3 regions of the Effusibacillus sp. SKA8 genome follow, and region 3 is predicted to be linked to each of the others. Evidence: predicted binding sites of a transcription regulator. Region 3 holds the regulator's gene; each other region holds the start of a gene.
What was found. Region 3 encodes LexA, which represses DNA repair genes until DNA is damaged. Its sites were predicted from a motif close to CGAACATATGTTCG; they were not measured.

Region 1: the regulator LexA is predicted to act here: its motif matches at 2,866-2,879, upstream of uvrB (excinuclease ABC subunit UvrB).
Region 2: the regulator LexA is predicted to act here: its motif matches at 968-981, upstream of pcrA (DNA helicase PcrA).

What each region holds. Positions count from the first base shown of each region.
Region 1 is NZ_JBZCSF010000011.1:22,955-30,623, forward strand. Features, by position in the region: gene AC4ED1_RS10060 (hypothetical protein) at 1-1,134, shown strand, start outside; gene AC4ED1_RS10065 (flagellar motor protein) at 1,171-1,980, shown strand; gene AC4ED1_RS10070 (flagellar motor protein MotB) at 1,964-2,716, shown strand; gene uvrB (excinuclease ABC subunit UvrB) at 2,974-4,959, shown strand; gene uvrA (excinuclease ABC subunit UvrA) at 5,039-7,669, shown strand, end outside.
Region 2 is NZ_JBZCSF010000018.1:649-8,317, reverse strand. Features, by position in the region: gene pcrA (DNA helicase PcrA) at 1-937, opposite strand, end outside; gene AC4ED1_RS13280 (hypothetical protein) at 1,038-1,991, opposite strand; gene rseP (RIP metalloprotease RseP) at 2,200-3,243, shown strand; gene AC4ED1_RS13270 (geranylgeranylglyceryl/heptaprenylglyceryl phosphate synthase) at 3,410-4,126, opposite strand; gene AC4ED1_RS13265 (YerC/YecD family TrpR-related protein) at 4,123-4,416, opposite strand; gene AC4ED1_RS13260 (hypothetical protein) at 4,586-5,023, shown strand; gene AC4ED1_RS13255 (tetratricopeptide repeat protein) at 5,043-6,335, opposite strand; gene AC4ED1_RS13250 (peptidylprolyl isomerase) at 6,498-7,409, opposite strand; gene AC4ED1_RS13245 (Uma2 family endonuclease) at 7,644-7,669, opposite strand, start outside.
Region 3 is NZ_JBZCSF010000001.1:380,209-387,877, reverse strand. Features, by position in the region: gene glnA (type I glutamate--ammonia ligase) at 43-1,353, shown strand; gene AC4ED1_RS01985 (MerR family transcriptional regulator) at 1,531-1,944, shown strand; gene glnA (type I glutamate--ammonia ligase) at 2,015-3,352, shown strand; gene lexA (transcriptional repressor LexA) at 3,431-4,048, opposite strand; gene AC4ED1_RS01970 (LysM peptidoglycan-binding domain-containing protein) at 4,229-4,564, shown strand; gene AC4ED1_RS01965 (MogA/MoaB family molybdenum cofactor biosynthesis protein) at 4,626-5,144, shown strand; gene AC4ED1_RS01960 (long-chain-fatty-acid--CoA ligase) at 5,302-7,005, opposite strand; gene AC4ED1_RS01955 (HU family DNA-binding protein) at 7,229-7,501, shown strand.

The sequences.
Region 1 (7,669 bases), on a different contig from region 3:
GCCGAAAGCCAGACCTTGCGATCCCTTGGTTACGGGATTCTTGGCGGGATGGCTGCCACATTGCTGATAGCCGCTATCGGAATCGTCCTCAATCCGACGGATTTCGCGTATGTGTGGGTGGTTGCGGTTGTTTTGGCACTGTTTCACGTGCGTTTTATCTGTTTCGCTTACGCCGGCGGCATCCTGTCGCTGTTGGCGCTTTTGCTGAATGAGTTGCCCGAATATCCGGTAAGCTGGCCTTGGTTGGCCGTGATATATACGGATTTGCGGGCGCTGTCGATTGCCCATTTATTGGCGTTGGTTGCGGTGCTTCACCTGATTGAGGCGCTTCTGGTGGCGCTGCAGGGTGGCGAAGGAGTGACTCCTATTTTTGTGCAGAGCAAGCGAGGGCGTTTAATCGGCGGTTTCATTCTGCAGAAACTTTGGGTGTTGCCCCTTGCGGCGGTGGTTCTGACCGGCGCCGCAGGTTTGGAATTGCCCGAATGGTGGACGGTATTGCCGCTTGCGGGACTCAAAGGGTTGCAAATCATCCCGATCCCGGCGGTGTTGGGTTACTCGGGCATCGCGTTGGCCCGCCATCCCGCCGAAAAAGCGGTGCGGACAGCCAAATACCTGGCGTTGTACGCAGCCGTTTTGCTTGCCTTGGCGATCCTCGGTGGAAGATTTTTCCCTTCCGTTTTATGGGTAGCCGCTTTGTTTGCCCCGATCGCACACGAAATCCTCATTAGGTGGGAGATGGCTGAGGAGAAAATTCGCCAGCCCCGTTTCGTGAAACCTTTGCAAGGGTTGCGGATTCTGGCGGTGCTTCCCGGCAGTCCCGCGGAAGGCATGGAACTCAGATCCGGAGAGACGATCACAAAGGCAAACGGAGTCCCCGTCAACACCCCGTTTGACCTGCACTTTGCCCTCAACCAAAATCCGGCGTTTATCAAGCTGGAAGTGGTTGACGAGCAGGGGGAGATCCGGTTTGTGGGAAAACCGAGATTCACGGGGGAACATCACGGTTTGGGGTTGATATTGGTTCCGGATGAAGCGGCGAAAGAGTACGTAAGGATCGATACGATCCCGCTGTGGAAAAGATTGTGGAGTTCCATCAACGGAACATCGAAACGCAGATGGAATCTACCTGCATAAACCATTTGAAACTTGCAGCAACGGGAGGAAGCAGAAATGGATCTAACAACAATCCTGGGCTTGATCGCCGGCGTAGGCTTTTTGGTCGGCGCGTTTGTCATGGAAGGCGGACACATCGGTTCGTTGTTCCAGCTGACAGCCGCGATGATCGTTTTCGGCGGCACGGCAGCCGCGCTTACGGTGAGCACTCCGCTGGAACAATTGAAGCAAGTGCCGAAAATTTTAAAAATCGCATTTACTCACAAACCGCGCGATCCGTTGGAAGTCATCGACGAGTTGGTCTCGCTGGCGACGATTGCGCGGCGGGAAGGGATTCTGGCGCTGGAAGAAAAGATCGAGACTTACGAAGACGAATTTTTCAAAAACGGCGTCCGATTGGTCGTCGACGGCGTGGACCCCGAATTGGTGCGCAGCATCATGGAAACGGAACTTTCGTTTATTGAGGAGCGCCATTCCAAAGGGGCGGCGCTCTTTGAGCAAGCCGGCGGTTTCGCGCCGACAATGGGGATTATCGGAACCGTCATGGGCTTGGTTCACGTATTATCCAACCTGGAAGACGCGAGCAAGCTCGGTCCCGCGATTGCAGTCGCCTTTATTGCCACGTTGTACGGTGTCGCTTCCGCCAATATCATGTGGTTGCCGATTGCCAACAAATTGAAAATTCGCAGCAAACAGGAAGTTATGATCCGTGAACTGATGATTGAAGGAATCTTGTCGATCCAAGCGGGTGAGAACCCGAATATTCTCTCCCAAAAACTGAAGGTGTTCCTGGCGCCCGCAAACCGCACGAAAAGCGGAGAGGCAGCCGGGCGAGAGGTAGGCGGGGCGGATGTCGAGACGGCGTAAGAACCACGCGGGCACGCATGAAAATCTTGAGCGTTGGCTGTTGACATACGCGGATCTTATCACATTGCTCATGATTTTTTTCGTCGTGTTGTATGCGATGTCAAAAATCGATATGACCAAATATGAGCGCTTAGCCGTTTCGCTGAATCAGTCGTTCTACGAAGGTTCAACCGGAGTGATGCAGACGAAATTTGAAAAATCGTCGGGAGAGCCGAACGAAGCGGGGAAGTCCATCGACAAGGAAACGCTGGAAGCAAACAGGAGAATGGCGGAAGAGAACCAGCGCCTGAAGGACGCGGAGCAAAAACTGAGGCAACATGTCCAACAAAACGGGCTCAGCGACAAAATCATGGTCGAAATGACCGCGAAAGGCGTACAGATCACTTTGCGCGACGTGGCCTTGTACGACACGGGTTCGGCGACGCTGAAACCGGAAGCGGAAAAAATACTGTCCGGCATCGCGCCATTTCTGAAGGCGCTGCCGAATAAAATTTCGATTGAAGGCCATACGGACAATGTGCCAATTCACAATGCGCAGTTCCGTTCCAACTTTGATTTGTCAACCGCAAGAGCGTTAAATGTGCTTTATTATTTCCAAAGCCAAGAAGTCAAACCGGAACTGATGACGGTGACCGGGTACGGGGAGTACAGTCCGGTGGCAAACAACAATACACCGGAAGGCCGTGCGGCCAACCGGCGGGTCAATGTCATCATCCTGAGAAACCCGGTCAACTGATATAACTGATGCAAACGATGAAAAGCGTTTTGGAACCTTTCCGCACGATTTGACCGTCTGCACGTGTCGATTCAACAGCGGGAAGGTTTTTGCCGTGTATCCCGTTTCTACACGTTCCGCTGGATTTTCGGCGATTCTTTCGATACAATGGAACATAAGTTCGTGAATGGTTGTGGGGGTATTCTTACATAAAAATGTTATGTTATCCTGCTTGGGGGGAATTTAGTATCATGCAGGTTACGGAAAGGGTGAGAATGATGGCGGAACGGAAGGGAATCTTTGAGCTAAAGTCCGAATACGCTCCGCGCGGCGATCAGCCAAAAGCGATTGAAGCGCTGGTGGAAGGGCTGCAAAACGGGTACAAACATCAGGTGTTGCTGGGTGTGACCGGTTCCGGCAAAACGTTTACGATGGCGAATGTCATCGCCAAAGTAAACAAACCGACCCTTGTCCTCGCGCCGAACAAGACATTGGCCGCACAGCTTGCCGCCGAGTTCAAAGAATTTTTTCCGAACAACGCGGTGGAATATTTTGTTTCGTACTACGACTACTACCAACCGGAGGCTTACATCCCGTCCTCCGACACATATATCGAAAAGGACGCGAAAATCAACGATGAAATCGATAAGTTGCGGCACTCCGCCACAAGTTCGTTACTGGAACGAAGCGATGTGATTGTGGTGGGTTCCGTTTCCTCGATTTACGGTTTGGGGAGTCCGGTCGAATACGCCGCGCATGTGTTGTCGCTCCGGGTTGGGATGGAAAAACCGAGAAACGACATCCTGCGCAAACTTGTCGAAATGCAATACGAACGAAACGACATCAATTTTGTCCGGGGTACGTTCCGGGTCCGCGGGGATGTTTTGGAAATTTTTCCGGCTTCGCGAAGTGAAAGAGCGTTTCGCGTGGAACTGTTCGGAGATGAGATTGACAGGATCACGGAGATTGACGTGGTGACCGGCGAAATCGTGGGAACGCGCCAGCACGTTGCGATTTTCCCGGCGTCTCACTTCGTGACCTCCGGCGATAAGATGGAGCGAGCCATCGCAAGCATCCGGGCGGAACTGGCGGAGCGGCTGGCGGAGCTGCGTTCCTCTGGAAAACTCTTGGAAGCGCAGCGGCTGGAACAACGGACCAACTATGATTTGGAGATGCTGGCAGAGATCGGTTTCTGTTCGGGAATCGAGAACTACTCGCGTCACCTCGAAGGACGGCCTGCGGGTTCCCCGCCGAATACGCTGCTCGACTATTTTCCGAAAGATTTCCTGCTGATCATCGACGAGTCCCATGTCGCGGTGCCGCAAATCGGCGGCATGTATAACGGGGACCGCAGCCGTAAACTGACGTTGATCGAACACGGTTTTCGTCTGCCGTCTGCCGCCGACAACCGGCCACTCAAATTTGAAGAGTTTGAAGCGCGGGTCCATCAGGTGATCTACGTGTCCGCAACGCCGGGGGATTATGAACTGGAGCGTGCGGATCAGGTTGTCGAACAGATTATCCGCCCGACGGGGCTTGTCGATCCGAAAATCGACGTGCGGCCGATAAAAGGCCAAATAGACGATCTTGTAGGCGAAATCAACAAGCGGGTGAAGCGGGATGAACGCGTGCTGGTGACCACCCTTACGAAAAAGATGGCCGAAGATCTCACCGATTACCTGAAAGATATCGGAATTAAAGTGAGATATTTGCATTCGGACATCAAGACGCTGGAGCGAATGATGATCCTGCGCGATTTGCGCATGGGCGTGTTCGATGTGCTGATCGGGATCAACTTGCTCCGCGAGGGTTTGGATTTGCCCGAAGTTTCCCTGGTCGCCATTTTGGATGCGGATAAGGAAGGATTTTTGCGGGCGGAGCGTTCGCTGATTCAGACGATCGGACGGGCGGCACGCAATGCGGACGGGCATGTGATCATGTACGCCGATATGATCACCAGATCGATGCGGGTTGCGATTGACGAGACAAACCGGCGCCGTACGATCCAGGAAGAGTATAACAGGCGGAACGGGATCACGCCGCAAACGGTTCGTAAAGCGGTCCGCGAGGTGATCGAAGCAACGAGGGCGGCCGAATCGAAGGCCGAATACAACCTGAGGAAGAGCGTTGACAAGATGTCCAAGAAAGATCGCGAACAACTGATCAAGACGCTCGAAAAAGAGATGAAAGAAGCAGCAAAAGCGCTGCAGTTCGAGCGGGCCGCCGAACTGCGCGATATCATACTTGAATTGTCGGCCTCGTGAGACTGCGTTTCGACACTCGTTCATTCGCTTTCGACGTTTTTCCCGGGAAATGTAGAAACGTGCGGAAAAGGAGATCTTTATGGCACAACAATATATTGTGGTAAAGGGAGCACGCGCACATAATCTCAAAAATATCGATGTGCAGATTCCAAGGGACAAACTGGTAGTTTTGACCGGGCTCAGCGGATCGGGAAAATCTTCTTTGGCGTTCGACACGATCTATGCGGAAGGCCAGCGCCGGTATGTGGAATCATTATCCGCTTACGCCCGGCAGTTTCTCGGGCAGATGGATAAGCCGGATGTCGATTCCATCGACGGGCTGTCGCCGGCGATCTCAATCGACCAGAAGACGACGAGCCGCAACCCCCGGTCCACGGTCGGAACGGTAACGGAAATTTACGATTATTTGCGCCTTCTGTTCGCGCGGATTGGGCAACCTTTTTGTCCGAACTGCAACATCCCGATTTCGTCGCAAACGGTGGAGCAAATGGTCGACCGCATTCTGGAACTGCCGGAGCGGACGAAGATTCAGATCTTCGCGCCGCTGATCAGAGGGCGCAGGGGAGAACACGCCAAACTATTGGAAGATATTGGGAAGCAAGGGTTTGTCCGTGTTCGAGTCGATGGTGAGATCCGCGATTTGTCGGACGAAATCGTGCTCGAAAAAAACAAAAAACACACGATTGAAGCGGTTGTCGACCGGATTGTCGTCAAAGCCGGCGTCGAAACCCGCCTGGCCGATTCGCTGGAGATTGCGTTAAACCTGTCGGGCGGCACTGTGACAGTCGGAGTGGTCGGCGGGGAAGAGATGGTTTTTTCGCAAAATCTGGGGTGCCCGGAATGCGGATTCTCGGTCGAGGAGTTGAGTCCGCGCATGTTCTCGTTCAATTCGCCGTACGGGGCGTGCGAAACCTGTTCCGGACTCGGTACGAACATGGAAGTGGATCCCGATTTGGTGATCCCCGACCGAACCAAGACGCTGGCGGAAGGAGCGTTTGTGCCGTGGTCGGGTACGGCTTCCAACTACTACCCGCAGCTCTTGGCGTCAGCTTGCAAACATTTCGGCATTCCAATGGACATTCCCGTCGGGAAGATTCCGCAGGAGAAACTGGACAAACTGCTGTACGGGGCTCCCGGCGAAAAAATCCGCTTTCAGTACGACAATGATTTCGGCCAGACAAAAGTGGCGGAAGTGTTCTTTGAAGGATTGATCCCGAACCTGGAAAGGCGCTACCGGGAAACGGTTTCCGATTATGTGCGAGAATTTGTCGAAGAGTTTATGAGCGCAAAGCCCTGCCCGGCATGCAACGGCGACCGCTTGAAACCCGAGGTGTTGGCCGTGCGGATCAACGGCCGCAATATCGCTCAAGTTACGCGTTTGTCCGTCAACGAAGCTCTGGAATATTTCGAGAATCTGAAACTGACGGAAAAAGAGGAAACGATTGCCCGCCTGATTCTGAAAGAGATCAAATCCCGTCTCGGGTTTCTGCGGAATGTGGGGTTGGATTACCTGAATCTGAGCCGGGCGGCCGGAACGTTGTCCGGCGGGGAAGCGCAGCGGATTCGTCTGGCCACCCAGATCGGTTCCGCTTTGACGGGAGTGCTTTATGTGCTGGACGAACCGTCAATCGGGCTGCATCAGCGGGATAACGCACGCTTGATCCGAACGCTGGAACACATGCGCGATCTCGGAAACACGTTGATCGTGGTGGAACATGACGAAGACACGATGCTGGCGTCCGACTATATCATCGATATCGGACCGGGTGCGGGGATTCACGGCGGGCAGATCGTCGCCCAGGGTACGCCGCGAGAAGTGATGGAAAACGAAAATTCCTTGACCGGCCAGTACCTGTCCGGCAAGAAGATGATTCCGGTGCCGGAGCAGCGGCGCAAACCGAACGGCAAATGGATTGAAGTCCAGGGTGCGACGGAAAACAACTTGCAAGACATCACGGTGAAATTCCCGCTCGGCGTCTTCACCTGTGTAACCGGTGTGTCGGGATCCGGAAAGTCGACGCTGGTGAACGAGATTTTGCACAAAGCGCTGGCCCAGCAATTGAACGGAGCGAGAACCAAGCCGGGCGCCCATAAGAAAATCACCGGCCTTGAACATCTGGACAAGGTGATCGATATCGACCAGTCTCCCATCGGTCGCACGCCGCGTTCCAATCCGGCCACCTATACCGGGGTTTTTGACGATATTCGCGACGTGTTTGCAACGACCAATGAGGCGAAAATCCGCGGCTACAAAAAGGGCCGGTTTTCGTTCAACGTCAAGGGGGGGCGCTGCGAGGCGTGCCGCGGTGACGGGATCATCAAGATCGAGATGCACTTCCTGCCGGACGTGTATGTTCCGTGCGAGGTATGCAAGGGACGCCGTTATAACAGGGAAACGCTGGAAGTGAAATACAAGAACAAGAGCATCGCGGACGTGTTGGATATGACAGTTGAAGATGCGCTGGAGTTTTTCAAAAACGTGCCGCGAATCCAACGCAAATTACAAACGCTGTACGACGTCGGTCTCGGCTATATCCGCCTGGGCCAACCTGCGACCACGTTGTCCGGGGGAGAAGCGCAGCGGGTGAAGTTGGCATCCGAATTGCATCGCCGCAGCAACGGCCGCACGATGTACATTCTGGATGAACCGACCACCGGCTTGCATACCGCCGATATCGAACGTTTGCTGCAGGTGCTGCAGCGCCTTGTG
Region 2 (7,669 bases), on a different contig from region 3:
GGTTTTTCGCTTTGCGCTGCGTGTTGTTCTCGATGACCGCGTTGGCCGCGCCAAGAATCTTCTTCGTCGAACGGTAATTTTGTTCCAGCTTGATCACCTTGGCGTCCGGATAATCCTTTTCAAAGTTGAGGATGTTCCAGATGTCGGCGCCGCGCCAGCCGTAAATCGACTGATCGGAATCGCCGACCACGCACAGGTTGCGGTGTTTCGCCGCAAGCAGCTGAATCAACTTATATTGCGCATGGTTGGTGTCCTGGTATTCATCGACATGGAGGTACCGGAATTTATCCTGGTAGCGTTCCAGTGTCAGGGGATCGGCCGCAAACAGTTCGACCGTCTTCATGATCAAATCGTCAAAATCCAGCGAGTTGTTCGCAAAGAGCAGCTTTTGGTAGCGTTCGTACACCTGGGCCGCCGTCTGCTGAAAATAATCCCGTGCCTGTCTCGCGAAGGCAAGGGGTCCTTGCAGCTGATTTTTCGCCCCGGAAATCTGATGCAAAACGGAGCGCGGCTCAAACTTCTTGGAATCCAGGTTCAAATCGGCCAAACACTGTTTGACCGCAGTCAACTGATCGGCCGTGTCGAGAATCGTGAAGGAAGTCGAATAGCCGATTTTCCCGATTTCGCGCCGCAAAATCCGCACGCACATCGAGTGGAACGTCGACACCCACATGTCTGCCGCGATGGTGCCGACCAGATTTTCCACGCGTTCCCGCATTTCGCGGGCGGCTTTATTGGTAAACGTAATCGCCAAAATCGACCACGGCGCCACCCGATGCTCATGAATCAAATAAGCGATCCGCCGCGTCAACGTGCTGGTTTTGCCGGATCCGGCTCCCGCCAGGATCAACAGCGGGCCGTCTCTGTGCAACACCGCCTCCCGCTGCTGCGGGTTCAGCCCCTCAAGAATCGTATCCGAATCGCCGATTGAAATCATATTGCCACCGCCCGATATTTTGAATCTCATCAAACATATGTTCGATTCCTTTCTATTGTAGCATATTTTTCAACAAAAACGGGTCTTTTCTGCAAGACCCCTACAATTTTCCCCGATCGTCCGCCAGCCGGACCATCATCAGCTCCGCCGCGTATTTGCCGACCTTGGCGTACCACTTTCGCAGCGCGGACGCGGATATCGTGTCCATATCCCGCGGCATCGTCATGTGAAACTGCACCAGAGTCGCCACCTCGTGTGCGAATTCAAGCGAATACCCGAGCCGCGGCAGGATTCTCAGCGCCAACTGCGCTCCGACATTTTCATGATCGTAAAAATGTCCCACCAGGTCGGTTTTGATATACTCCTGCGGAACGTCGATCCCGTTGACGCGATAGGTTTCGCCCGAATCCAGTCCGTCGCGGATGCGGGCTCCGTTCTCAATCACCACCCGCTCTTTTTTTGAATAGAATGCATACGGTTTGACAAACACCCCGAAAAATTGTTTGATTCCGGGATACCCTTTCCCTATGTCGTGCAGCAGAAGCGTCCACACCATCTTCAGGTTGGTACCCGCCACAAACGAAGTCGCCTGCAGGATATGATCAAATACGTTGTAGGTGTGATGCGGATTGTGCTGGTCAAGCCCGATCGAGCCCTCATATTCCGGAATGAAACGCAGCAGCAGCCCTTCGCGTTCCAGCCGACGAAACAGGGAGGCCGGCCGGTTTACCAATTCTGCTTCATTGTTTTGGAAAAAAGCCGCCGCTTCCGCATCGATCCGCACCTGTTGCCGAATCTCGATCCGGTCGACGTCTTCCGCATAGGTCGGGATCTGCAGAAGGCGGTGAATCTCTTTGCACTCCAGCACGATTTCCGATTTGACGCGATGTTCGCGGGCCAGTTTCAGAAAAGGAACCCGCAATTTCGGAGACCGCAAAGGCACCTGCAGCCGGACTTGTTCTCCCGCGGCAAGCCGGGAGCCGGTTTCCGCCAACAGTTCGTCAAACTTGCGCTCTTCATCCGAAACATCAAGCAGCAACGTCAGTTTGGACAAATATTCCGCCTCCTCCTTCCAATGCAGCCATTACCCACAGTTTATACAAAAACTTGAAACAAACTCACTTCGTTGCGAAGTCCCAAAACATGGTATACTATTTACCATACACACAATGGGTGGAGAATGTCCATCCCGTTTTCTGCATAGATTGAAGCAACGGAGTCAACCCTAAGACTCGATGCGGATAAGGAGTGATTGATCGTTCATGAACATTGCAATGGCACTGCTCGCTCTCGGAATCCTGATCTTCATTCACGAACTGGGGCACTTTTGGGCAGCTCGGGCGACAGGCGTCAGAGTGGAAGAATTTGCCGTCGGGTTTGGACGTCCGATTTTCAAATTCAGGCGCAACAACACCGTGTATCGCCTCAACTGGATACCGATTGGCGGATATGTCAAAATGCTTGGCGAAGACAATCCGGAAGCGATCAACGCTCCCGATAATTTCAATAACCGACCGCTGGCGGCCCGCATGCTGGTGATCGTCGCGGGGGTCATCATGAACTTCCTGGGAGCCATCGCGATTCTCACCCTGATGATCAACTTATACGGGCTTCCCACCAACAATTTTAAAGACATCTATGTCGCGAACGTCATACCGGATTCCCCGGCCCAGAAAGCGGGAATACAGCCAAACGACCGGCTCCTTGCCGTTAACGGCAAGAAAATCGTGACGCAAAACGACTTCACAAGTGAAATCCAGGCTAACGAGGGACGGGTTGTCACGATCCAAGTGCTTCGCGACTCCAAGACAATCGACCTGCGGATGACGCCGGTCCGCCAGGGTAACAATCCCCCGATGATCGGGGTCAACATCGGCGGTACCCGCGTCTATGAACAGTTCGGCGGGTTCTGGCAGAACACCCAGGCGGCGATCCGGCATGCCGGCGAGCTAACCTATTTGACGGTGGAAGGGTTGAGCAAATTTGTGACCGGCCAGTTTGCCTTTAAGGATATGGCGGGCCCCGTGGGGATCATCCAGATCACCGGAGAGGCGTCGCAAGCGGGTCTCCCCAGTTATCTGCACATTATGGCGCTTTTGTCGATCAATCTGGCGGTGCTCAACTTGGTTCCGATTCCCGGCCTGGACGGCGGCCGACTGATGTTTTTAATCCTTGAAGGGCTCCGCGGCGGAAAACGGATTCCGCTTGAAAAAGAAGCCTCCATCAACCTGATCGGCATCCTGTTCCTGCTCGGCTTGATGGTGGTTGTGACTTTCCAGGATGTGTTCAAGCTCATCTCCCGGTAAAAACACCATTGACAAACATCAACACCAAAATCGACAAAATTGTGTAGAAGCGGGTAGAAGTGTTGACGAAAATTCGGCAACAAAGTATAATTTTTCACATATTCATGGAATATTTTTTGGGTAACGACCCATGACGAACATTGAAAGTCGTTGTGGGTCGTTTTATTTACCGACCTTTGGCCGCACGTACCCCTCTTACCGTTTCCCGAACCGCTTCCATCCCTTTTTCGTACAAAGCGTTTCCCACCACAATCGTGTCGGCAACGGCAGCCATCTCCGCCGCCCGCTCCGCCGTGTCGATCCCCCCGCCGTAAACGAGATGGGCAGTCGTCATTCCGCGCACTTGGCGGACCCATTCCGGATCTCCGTAACGTCCGCTGTATTCGAGATAGATCAGTTTCATCCCCAATATCCGCTCTGCGGCCAAAGCGTAAGCGGCCGCTTCTTTCGCGCTCCGCGGCACCGCCGCCCGGGTCAACTTTGCCGCCGCCGCGTCCGGATTCAGGATCACGTATCCTTCCGCGACCATCCGCTGCCACGGAATCAAATCGCCAAACAGTTCGACAGCCGCTTTATGGCGGCCAATCAACCATTCGGTGGCGCCTGCGTTCAGCACGACCGGAATGGCGTAACCATCCGCGTCAGGCACCACCGCCGTTTGTTCGGACACCTCCTGCCATACCGCCAGCCCCGGCGCAAACACCCGCAGCCGGCGAATTAAGGCAGCCGTTTTTTCAAACGTAATCCCCTGCGTGCCTCCGACCAGTACCGCATCGGTTCCGGTTTGCGCCAATTCCCGCAAATCCGAATCGCCCAACGTCCGATCCGGATCGAGCTTCACCACATGACGCCAGGCACTCCACGGCAACTGCAACCGGCTCATTTATTCAATCGGTCCAAAATCAGGTTGTATCCATCCGTTCCGTAGTTCAGGCACCGCTTCACGCGACTGATGGTGGCCGTGCTGGCGCCCGTCTCCGCTTCGATCTGGCTGTAGGTGTGGCCTTTCCGCAACATCCGTGCAACTTCTAACCGCTGTGCCAGGGATTGGATCTCGTTGACCGTCGCCAGATCATCGAAAAACTGGTAGCACTCCTCGATGGTTCTCAGTTGCAAAACAGCTTCAAAGAGTTGATGTAACGTCTTGTCGCCACGAAGTTTGTCCAGCTGCATCCTCTTTCCTCCCCAATCCCTTTCGAACTCGAATGCTTTACCATTGTACCATGTCACAGGACGAAAGAAAAGCGGACACAATTCGGACAAATTAAAGATCAATAAACTGATTAATATTTACGTCCATTCCCCATACTTATGTATAGGGTGTGTCGCAGGAGGGATCAGAGTGAACAAAGCGGCAAAAAAATGGCTGCATGAAGTCGTAATGGTTTCGCTGCTGACTGCGTTGGTCATCGTGACCAACGCGGCAATCGGATGGATGTTAATCCTAAACTGGTACTCGTTTTACCTGGCCATCTTCTTTTTTCTGTTTGTGCCCGTGTGGCTGGTTGTGTTTGGCCTGGTCTTTGAGCCGGCTTGGAAGTGGCATTCGATGCTTTGCGGTAGCTTTCTGGCCGTCTTTTTTCTCTGCTTGGCGTTCTTTGCAACCTCGGAAAAACTCACCTTCCGGATCGGCAATTCGCTGGTGTTGGCAGGCCTTGGCAGCGGCTCCGTTGTTTGCGGCTGGCTTTTGCGAAAACTCGCCCGCAGCATCCGGAAAGAATGGGCTGCCAAAAAAAAGAAGCGGCGTTCGAACGAACAACCGACTTCCCTTGGAATATAGCTTACCGGCAGAATGCCGCTTATACCAGCACTTTATGGTCACGCAAATTTTCGACCATGGCAGCGTTCATCTTCTCCAAACTTTCCATCGCTTCCCGGTACAGGCCTTGTTTCTTGTAGATATCGCCGTAGACCGCATACACTTTGACCTTGTCGGGCGCCGAACCGGTTTTTTCCGCCAGTTCCGCCGCCTTTGCGATCCACTCGAGAGCGAGATCATATCTTTCTTTCTCCAGATGAATAGTGGCCAACATGCGATAAATCTCCGCCCTCTCCCATTCGTCACGTACCTGAAGTGCAAGCGCTTTCTCACAGTGGCAAATCGCCTTGTCGAATTCTCCGGATTGGAACCAAACGTTGGCCAGGGCGGCATGCACCGAACCGGTTCGCTCCTCAAATCCGTAATTTTCATAAAGCGACATGCAACGCTCTAGTTCGACAATCCCTTGCCGTGCTACCCCGGTTTCGCCCAATGCAACTCCGAACCGCGCTTTTGCGTCGATTGCCGTTTCCAGCAACTGCAGCGCCTGATACAACGCGGATGCCGATTCGGCATGTCGGGCAGCCTGGTCAAAATTGCCGTTGTTTCGGTGCGTTTTCGCCAATTCCAGGTGGATGTCCGCAATTTGCCGAATCAGGCACTCGTTTTGCAACAGCGAGGCAGCCTCTTCAAAAAACGGTTTGGCTTGTTCCCATTCGGACATTTGACTGTAAATCAGCCCCAGTCGGTAAGCGATTTCCCCGACCAGCAGCGGATCGGAAACCGCTTCTTTCTTGGCGAGATCATACCCCTTTTTTAAATAGTGAATCGCAATCGGATAATTCTTTTGCGCATAAGAAACCGCTCCCAATTGGTTCATGATCGCGATCATTTTTGAAGTATTCTTGCCGGCAATCGCCTCATCGAGGCAGGATTCGAAGAGTTCGGACGCTTTTTCCAGCTCTCCCAACTGCCTATAGCAATATGCCAGATTAAACTTGATGTCGGTTAACGTGATTTGCGTCGATGGCGCTTCTTCCATTTGGCTGAACAGTTGGGCCGCCTGTTGATAATCGCCTTTTTGCATAACAGCGTATGCAAGCTTGTATGCACTCATCTTTTCGAGTTGCGTTTCGACATCGGTCAGGAAATATTCGATCGGAGTCTCAAGCTTCTCCGCAATCTGGGACAGCAGTTGATGCGAAGGGTTCGCCTTATCGGATTCGATTTGGCTAATCATACTAGGAGTAACAAGACCTTCACTGAGCTCACTTTGGGTTAGTCCTTTCCGAATACGCAATTCGCGGATTTTTTGCCCCAAGGTTAATTTCATTTTTCGTACCCCCGTGAACAGATTACATATTCATTATAGAGCTCTTTTTTATCGTGTCAAATCAATTTTAAAATATCACTAATACATTATGAACAACTTTCACATCATAATCCGCCATAAATACGATTTAATTCGACGAAAGAGTAAATTAAAACCCCTCGTTTACCAGAGGGGTTGTCCAAAATGATTCAGAACATCTTTATATTTGTCCGACGAAATCTTGACCTCCACCTGCTGCCGCAACTCCGGGAGCAGTCGTTCCGGCGGGACCGCTTTTTCGGCTTTCAAGTCGGATTCCACTTGCGGACGGACTTCCTCGAAGGAAGGTTTATGGGCCTCTTTCTTTTCAAGCACCTGGATAATGTGGTATCCGTAAGTTGTCTTCACGGGATCGGACAAACCGCCGACCGGCAATGAAAAAGCGACCTTATCGAACTCCGGAACCATTCGGCCAGGTTCGAAAAACCCGAGGTCGCCGCCGTTGACGGCAGACAGAGTGTCTTTCGATTTTTCTTTCGCAAGTTTCGCGAAATCCTCACTCTTTTTTAAACGTTCCAGGACCGCTTTTGCTTCTTCTTCCGTGTCGACCAGGATATGGCGGGCCTTGACCTGTTCCTTTTGCTCGTAATCTTTGACATGTTCTTCAAAATGTTTCCGCATCTCGTCTTCCGTGATTTTCACGTCTTTTGTCGCCAATTTTACATATAGCATTTGCAGACGCAGATTATCCTTCAATTCCTGAAGCGAGGTACCCTCCTGTGCCAGCGATTGTTCAAATTGCTCTTCCGACGGAAACCGCTTTTTAAATTTTTCGATCTCCCGTTCAACTTCCTGATCTGTCACAGTAAAATTGTTCTTTTTGGCCGCCTGCAAAACCACTTTTCGATCGATCATCTGGGTGAGCGTCATGCGACCGTAGTTTTTTTCAAGGTCGGTAAGAAAATCCTTTTTTGTGATGGGTTCCGAACCGACTGTCGCCAATGTGGGATTGCCGGAGTTCAACAGCCAAACACACCCGACGACGGCCGCTCCCGCCAACGCTCCGCCTACAGCGTACCAGATCTGTTTCTTCAAGCGAAAGGTCCCCTCTCTGAGTGCAATTGCCGGTAAGCATCAGCTTGTTCCATTATACCACAAGTCATACCAGTGCTTCACAAAATTAAAGCCCCGTTCACAACAAGCTCTCTTCAGCGGATACGGAAAAGAGAAAAGCCACCACCCGCAAAATCCGGATCGATGGCAAAACATAAAGCAGGCGAAGGGAACCGAACCCTCTCTACCAGCTTTTGTTGGGGATGTATGAGAAGTTTACCCGGCGAAGACATCTTCCAAAT
Region 3 (7,669 bases):
CAATTCTATTATTCAAGTTTAAACATCGGGAGGAGCCGGGAGATGGATCAAACAACAATCAAGCAGCTTGTAAAAGAAAACGGTGTTGAATTCATCATACTCCAATTCGTGGACGTATTGGGAAACCTGAAACATCTGGAACTTCCAATCAGCCAACTGGATAAGGTGCTGGAAGGAGACATCATGTTCGACGGATCTTCGATCCTGGGATTCGCGTCGATTGAAAACTCCGATATGTACCTGAAGCCTGATCTGTCGACTTTTGCCGTACTGCCCTGGTCGGAAGGAAAAGAAGCTCGCATCATTTGTGATGTCTATACGGGCGATCAAAAGCCGTTCGAAGGGGATCCGCGCTCTTGTCTCAAGCGGGCGCTCGAAAAAGCGAAGGCTCTTGGTTTCGAAGGCTTGAATGTCGGGCCGGAACCGGAATTTTTCCTGTTCCCGATTGACGCTAACGGGGAACCCGTTTTTACGCCGCATGACGGCATTGGATACTTTGATGCGGGCGCACAGGATAAAGGGCAAAAAGTGCGGCAAGACATTACTCGCACTTTGCATGCACTCGGGTTTGAGGTGGAAGCGCTTCACCACGAAGTGGCATTTGGTCAGCATGAGGTTGACTTTAAATTCGGCAATGCATTGCTGACAGCCGACCGCATTGCCACCTTCAAATGGGTTGTAAAGGAAGTCGCACGTAAACACGGTTTCTATGCGAGTTTTATGCCGAAACCGATCGCGCGGATCAATGGTTCCGGCATGCATGTTCACCAATCTTTGTACACTTCGGAAGGCAATGCCTTTTATGACGAAAGCGACGAAATCGGACTTTCCGCAGTAGCACGTCATTACATTGCGGGAATTCTGGCCCATGCCAAAGCGTTTGCAGCCGTTACCAATCCGACTGTCAACTCATACAAGCGCCTGGTACCCGGATATGAAGCGCCGTGCTATATCGCTTGGTCCTGCTCGAACCGTTCCGCTTTAATCCGGATCCCGGCCGCTCGGAAAGCGGCGACCCGCATTGAAGTCCGTTGTCCGGATCCGATGGCGAATCCATACTTGGCTCTCGCCCTTATGCTCGTATCCGGTCTGGACGGAATCGAAAAGAAACTCCCGCTTGTTCCGGAAGTGAAAGAGAACATTTACCATATGTCGGAAAGCGTTCGTGCCGAATATGGAATCGAAGCGCTTCCGGCCGATCTGAACGAAGCTTTGAACAACTTGACCCAAGATGAAGTTTTGAAAGACGCTCTCGGTTCCCATCTCTATGAAGCGTATGTTTCCTTGAAAAGAGAAGAGTGGGATGAATACCGTTTGGAGGTTCATCCTTGGGAACTCAAGCAATACAACTAACACCCGACAAAACGACAAAAGAATAGTGAGTTTGCAGATTCCCTGACGGTTATTGTCAGGGAATTTTTAATGCCGTATAAGGGAATATGATCTGTAATGTACTTTTACAGGGTTTTGACAACTTTTCCTGTCAGGGAATATAATAGAAATACTTAGGTCGAAAAGGAGGGGGACAAGATGAACGACGAACTTCGCCGTAACCTGGCCCTTTTTCCAATCGGAATCGTGCAGAAGTTGACCGAGTTGACGCCGCGCCAGATTCGATATTATGAACAACATGAATTGATCCATCCGGCACGAACGGAAGGCAACCAACGGCTGTTTTCGTTCAACGACGTTGAACGGTTGCTGGAGATCAAAAAACTGATCGATCAGGGACTCAACATGGCTGGTATCAAGAAAATGCTGGGAGTCCAAACGTTGCCTTCGCAACTGCCGGAGAAGGAAGAAGCAAAGCAAGAGGCCATGAAGATGAAGGATCTTTCCGAACAGGAGCTGCATGAACTGTTGAAGAAAGAACTGATCATGCGTGGCCGACCTGGAATGCCTGGTTCTTTGATCCAAGGGGAGTTGTCGCGGTTTTTTCATTAAATTGAAAAATTGAGATTGGTCATCTTTGCGGCATTTCGATGCCGCTGATACATAAAAAGGGGGAAACCTGATGCCACACAATTATACGGCCAACGACATTTTACGCATGGCAAAGGAGGAAAACGTCCGTTATATCCGATTGCAGTTTACAGATTTACTCGGTGTCATCAAGAACGTGGAAGTACCGGTTTCACAATTGGATAAAGTGCTTGAGAACAAAATGATGTTCGACGGTTCTTCGATTGAAGGCTTCGTTCGCATCGAAGAATCTGACATGTACTTGTATCCGGATTTGAACACCTGGTTGATCTTTCCGTGGGAAACGGAACACGGTAAAGTCGCCCGTCTGATTTGCGACATTTACATGCCGGACGGCACTCCGTTTGAAGGAGATCCGCGTGGCACTCTCAAACGCGTTTTGGCTGAAGCGAAGGAGATGGGCTTCACGGCCATGAACGTAGGTCCGGAGCCGGAGTTTTTCCTTTTTAAACTTGATGAAAACGGCAACCCAACAATGGATGTGAACGACAAGGGCGGTTACTTCGACTTGGCTCCGCTCGATCTTGGTGAAAATTGCCGCCGTGAAATTGTGTTGACCCTCGAATCGATGGGCTTTGAAATCGAAGCTTCGCACCATGAGGTGGCGATCGGTCAGCATGAGATCGATTTTAAATACGCGAATGCGGTGACCGCCGCCGACAACATTATGACCTTCAAACTGGTGGTCAAAACGGTCGCCCGCAAATACGGCTTGCATGCAACCTTTATGCCCAAACCGATTTTTGGAATCAACGGCTCCGGCATGCACTGCCATCAATCTTTGTTCAAAGGCAAAGAAAATGCTTTCTACGATGAAAACGATGAACTCGGTTTGTCGAAAACCGCCAAGCATTATCTGGCAGGTATTCTTGCGCATGCTCGCGGTTTTGCGGCGATTACAAATCCGACCATTAACTCTTACAAGCGGCTTGTACCGGGCTACGAGGCTCCTTGCTATGTGGCATGGTCGGCGAAAAACCGTTCTCCCCTTGTCCGGATTCCGGCATCCCGTGGTCTGTCCACCCGTATCGAAGTACGGAACCCGGATCCCTCCTGCAACCCGTATCTTGCGCTTGCTGTTATGTTGAAAGCGGGTCTTGATGGGATCCAGAAAGAGCTGCCGCTTCCGGATCCGGTTAACCGCAACATTTACATCATGACCGAAGCGGAAAAAGAACAAGTCGGCATTCGTTCGCTTCCGGCATCCTTGAAAGAAGCGGTGGATGAACTTCTCGCGGACGATGTGATTCGTTCCGCTCTTGGCGACCACATTGTAACCCACTTTGTTGAAGCGAAGCTGATCGAATGGGATATGTTCCGCACTGCGGTGCATGACTGGGAACGCGATCAATACTTGACAACCTATTAAAGGACGCGATTTCTGAAATCAAAAGGAAAAGCCACCTGATTTAAGGTGGTTTCTTTTTTTGAGCACAATGCGGAGACTTTAGGTTACGTAGCGGAAAACCCCGATTACTTTTCCCAAGATGGTCACGTTCTTGTAACGAAGGGGGGGCATGGCGGAATTTTCCGGTTGGAGGCGAACATGATCCGCTTCTTTGTAAAATCTCTTTACGGTCGCTTCATCGTCCTCCGTCATCGCAACCACAATTTCTCCGTTGCGGGCGGTTTGCTGCTTGCGGACGATAACCAGATCCCCGTCATGGATCCCCGCTTCGATCATCGAATCCCCTTGTATGGTCAGCAAAAACACTTCCGCATCGCCAACGAAATGAGCGGGAAGAGGGAAGTAATCTTCCACGTTCTCAATTGCCGTAATCGGATTGCCAGCTGTAACTTTACCGATAATCGGCGCCATCACGGTGGACACATTGCGTTGCGAAGCGGCAGAGTCCGCAACGAGAATCTCGATCGCACGAGGTTTGACCGGATCGCGACGGATAAGCCCTTTTTGCTCCAGGCTTGCAAGATGTCCGTGGACCGTTGAGCTTGACGCAAGCCCGACAGCATTACCAATTTCGCGAACGGAGGGAGGATAGCCTTTCTTGCGCACTTCTTCTTTGATAAAATCCAAGATTTGCTGTTGGCGTTTGGACAATTTCATAACCGCAATCTCTCTCCTAACCGTACTAGAAATAGAAACGAATCATAAATTCTTACTAGACCGATCATAACACAAAGCAGGGAAAAACACAAACATAAGTTCGGTTTTGTCTTGACACGAACTTATGTTCTGTTTAATAATTTGGATATGGAACTAATGTTCGCGAAAGGGAGATTATCCATGATTGCCAAGCCAAAACATTCGATCCTCAGCAACAATATCCAACATAACCCGGGAAACTCTAAGGAAAGCAAGCAGGAAAAAACGTTGTTTTTAGTGTTTGTCGCAATTCTCGTTGTATTTATAGGGGCTAATTTTCTGGGGGGAGCGGAAGCATATGGCAGCAATACTGAAAAGACCGTGGTGGTGCAACCGGGAGATACGCTCTGGTCGATTGCCGCGACCTATTATCCGGAAAAGGATATTCAAGAAGCGATTTGGCATATTCAACAGTTGAACGGGTTGAAGTCCGCCAAACTGCAAATCGGAACGGAATTGAGATTGCCGGTGTTTTAGAGGAGCAGGATTGAAACTTTCCCGTTAATCATGTAGATTGCATGGTAGAGGGGTGAACAGCATGTCAGTTGAAGAACACCGTAAGGAAGCTCCAGGGACCGTATCCTGCATGGTGATCACGGTAAGTGACACGCGTACGGAAGAAACGGATAAAAGCGGACAACTCATCATGAAGCTTTTGCGGGAAAACGGACACCAAGTGACAGATTACCGAATTGTCAAAGATGAATACGATTTGATTCGAAACTTGATTGCGGAAGGGGCCGCTTCATCGGATATTGACGCCATTTTGCTAAACGGCGGTACCGGCATTACAGATCGCGACACTACATATGAAGCTGTGGATTCGATGTTGGACAAGAAGATGCCGGGATTCGGAGAAATTTTCCGTTATTTGAGTTTCACGGAAGACATCGGCCCTGCAGCAATCCTCAGCCGCGCCATCGCCGGAGTGTGCAACGGAACAGCCGTGTTTTCGATGCCTGGTTCGTCCGGTGCGGTAAAACTAGCCATGACCCGCATCATCATTCCTGAGTTGGCACACGTAATGCGAGAAATTTACAAAGATAAAAAAAGATAAACAAAAATGATAAAAAGAAGGAAAACAAGAAAGATAAACAAGGATTGAAAAAAGTTTGGTTGACAGACAGACGAAGAGACCGAAAATATCCCAGTCTCTTCGTCTCTTCTGCGGTTTCCTCCCATCTCCGTTGTATTTACAACGTATACGAATGTATTTACGAAGCGTTAGGCGGTGTTTTATCCGAGGAGACCAGGCGGTTGACTTCTTCCTCTTGAAGAACTCGCTTTAATACTTTACCTACCATCGTTTTAGGAAGTTCTTGGCGAAATTCATACAAACGGGGTACTTTATAAGCGGCTAACCGTTCCCGACAATGCTCATCCAACTCCTCCGCTGTGACCGAATGTCCCTCTTTAACAACAACGAAGGCTTTGACGGTTTCGCCGCGATATGGGTCCGGAATCCCCAACACGGCGGCTTCCTGGATTGCGGGGTGTTCGAATAGGACTTCTTCCACTTCGCGTGGATAAATGTTGTATCCGCCGGCAATAATCATATGTTTCTTGCGATCCACAATGTAAAAGTAGCCTTCCTCGTCCATAATTCCAATATCTCCCGTCAATAGCCAACTGTCTTTCAAAACCTTTTCCGTTTCGGCAGGACGGTTCCAATATCCTTTCATCACCTGCGGACCTTTTACCATCAACTCGCCCGGTTCCCCCGGCTTCACTTCTTCCAAAGTGTCAGGGTTTACGATCTTGGCCTCCGTATCGGGCCAAGGCAATCCGATCGAACCGTTTTTTCGTTTACCCCAAATCGGGTTACAATGGGTAACCGGGGAAGCTTCCGTCAAACCGTAGCCTTCGACCAGTTTACCGCCAGTCAAGGTTTCAAATTTTTCTTGGACTTCCAAGGGAAGAGGAGCTGAGCCACTAATACAAGCTTCGATCGAGGAAAGGTCGTATTTCCTGATGTCGGGGTGGTTCAGCAACGCAATATACATGGTGGGCGCTCCGGGAAAGAGGGTCGGTTTTTCTTTCTGGATAGCGGCCAACACGTCTTTCGGTTGGAATTTTGGCAAGAGGACCATCTTGGCGGCCATCATCACGGCCAGATTCATGCCGACAGTCATACCGTACACGTGAAAAAAGGGGAGTACACATAAGATCGTTTCCTGGCCCGGTTTGCATTTCCACATCCAATGTTTGGCTTGCACCGAGTTGGCTACCAGATTTGCGTGAGTTAACATCACGCCTTTTGAGATACCTGTGGTTCCGCCAGTGTATTGAATCAAGGCAAGATCATTCGCCGGATCAATGACTGTCCGTACCGGCTTTGACGAGGACTGCGCCATCAAATCTCGAAATGACAATATTTTGTCGTTGTAGGCGATCTCCATATACTGCCCGTTTTTGCGTGCTTTGATCGAATAGAGAATGTTTTTGGGAAACGGAAGATATTCTTTCATACTGGTCACAATCACTGTATGCACAGTTGTACCTTGAATCGCATTTTTCACTTTCGGATAAAGCAGATCGAGACACACAAAAACGGCAATGCCCGAATCGGATGTTTGATGGTGAATTTCCCGTTCCGTATACATCGGGTTGAACAGCACAACAACAGCACCCGCAAAAAGAGTTCCGTAATACGCGATAATGCTTTGCGGACAGTTTGGCAGAACAATCCCGATGCGGTCGCCTTTTTGAATTCCAAGGGAGTGCAGGGCATTCGCGAATTTATAAGATTCTTCAAGCAATTTTGAATATGAAATCATTTTCCCCATAAATGAAACTGCCGCTTGGGCCGGATAAGCCGAGGCGGATTGCTCCAAGAAACTCCCGAGCGGTTGATCCGGGTAATTCAACTCTAACGGAATTTCTTTCGGATAGTGCTGAGCCCAAGGTAAATCTGACATAGGATTCCCACCCTCCATCTGTCTCTTAATTAAAATGATAACATGATCCGACCAGTCGGTCAAATTTTAAATTTTACGATAATATTTTGTGGATATTTTGTGGATAACTGTTTGATTTAGCGTCAAAACTATTGAATACCTAAGGATTTTTACTGTTGAACGGCAGGATTTTCGGCGGTTTTACAGAATATATTTGGTATCTTTCGCAGAAAGGGTGTATTGGATGAACAAAGCTGATCTCATCGCAACTGTAGCCGAAAAGACGTCTCTGAAAAAAGGGGAGGCAGAAAAGGCGGTCAACGCAATCCTTGATTCCATCGGAGAAGCGTTGAAAAACGGAGAAAAAGTTCAATTAATCGGATTCGGAACATTTGAAACCCGCGAGCGTTCCGCCCGAACCGGCCGTAATCCGCAAACCGGACAAGAGATTACCATCCCGGCATCCAAAGTTCCAGCATTCAAGCCAGGTTCCAGTTTAAAAGAACTCTTAAAGTGATTTACAGATAAATTTCGCAGTTAAGTAAAATTTGCAGTTAAGCGGTACATATTTACAGTACATATGCGTTTTTCTTACTTTGGACGCGCTTCTTGTTACAGGAGTGCGTTTTTCTTTAACATATGCGTTTTTCTTAACATACATAATAGTGATTATAGCGATTCGTCA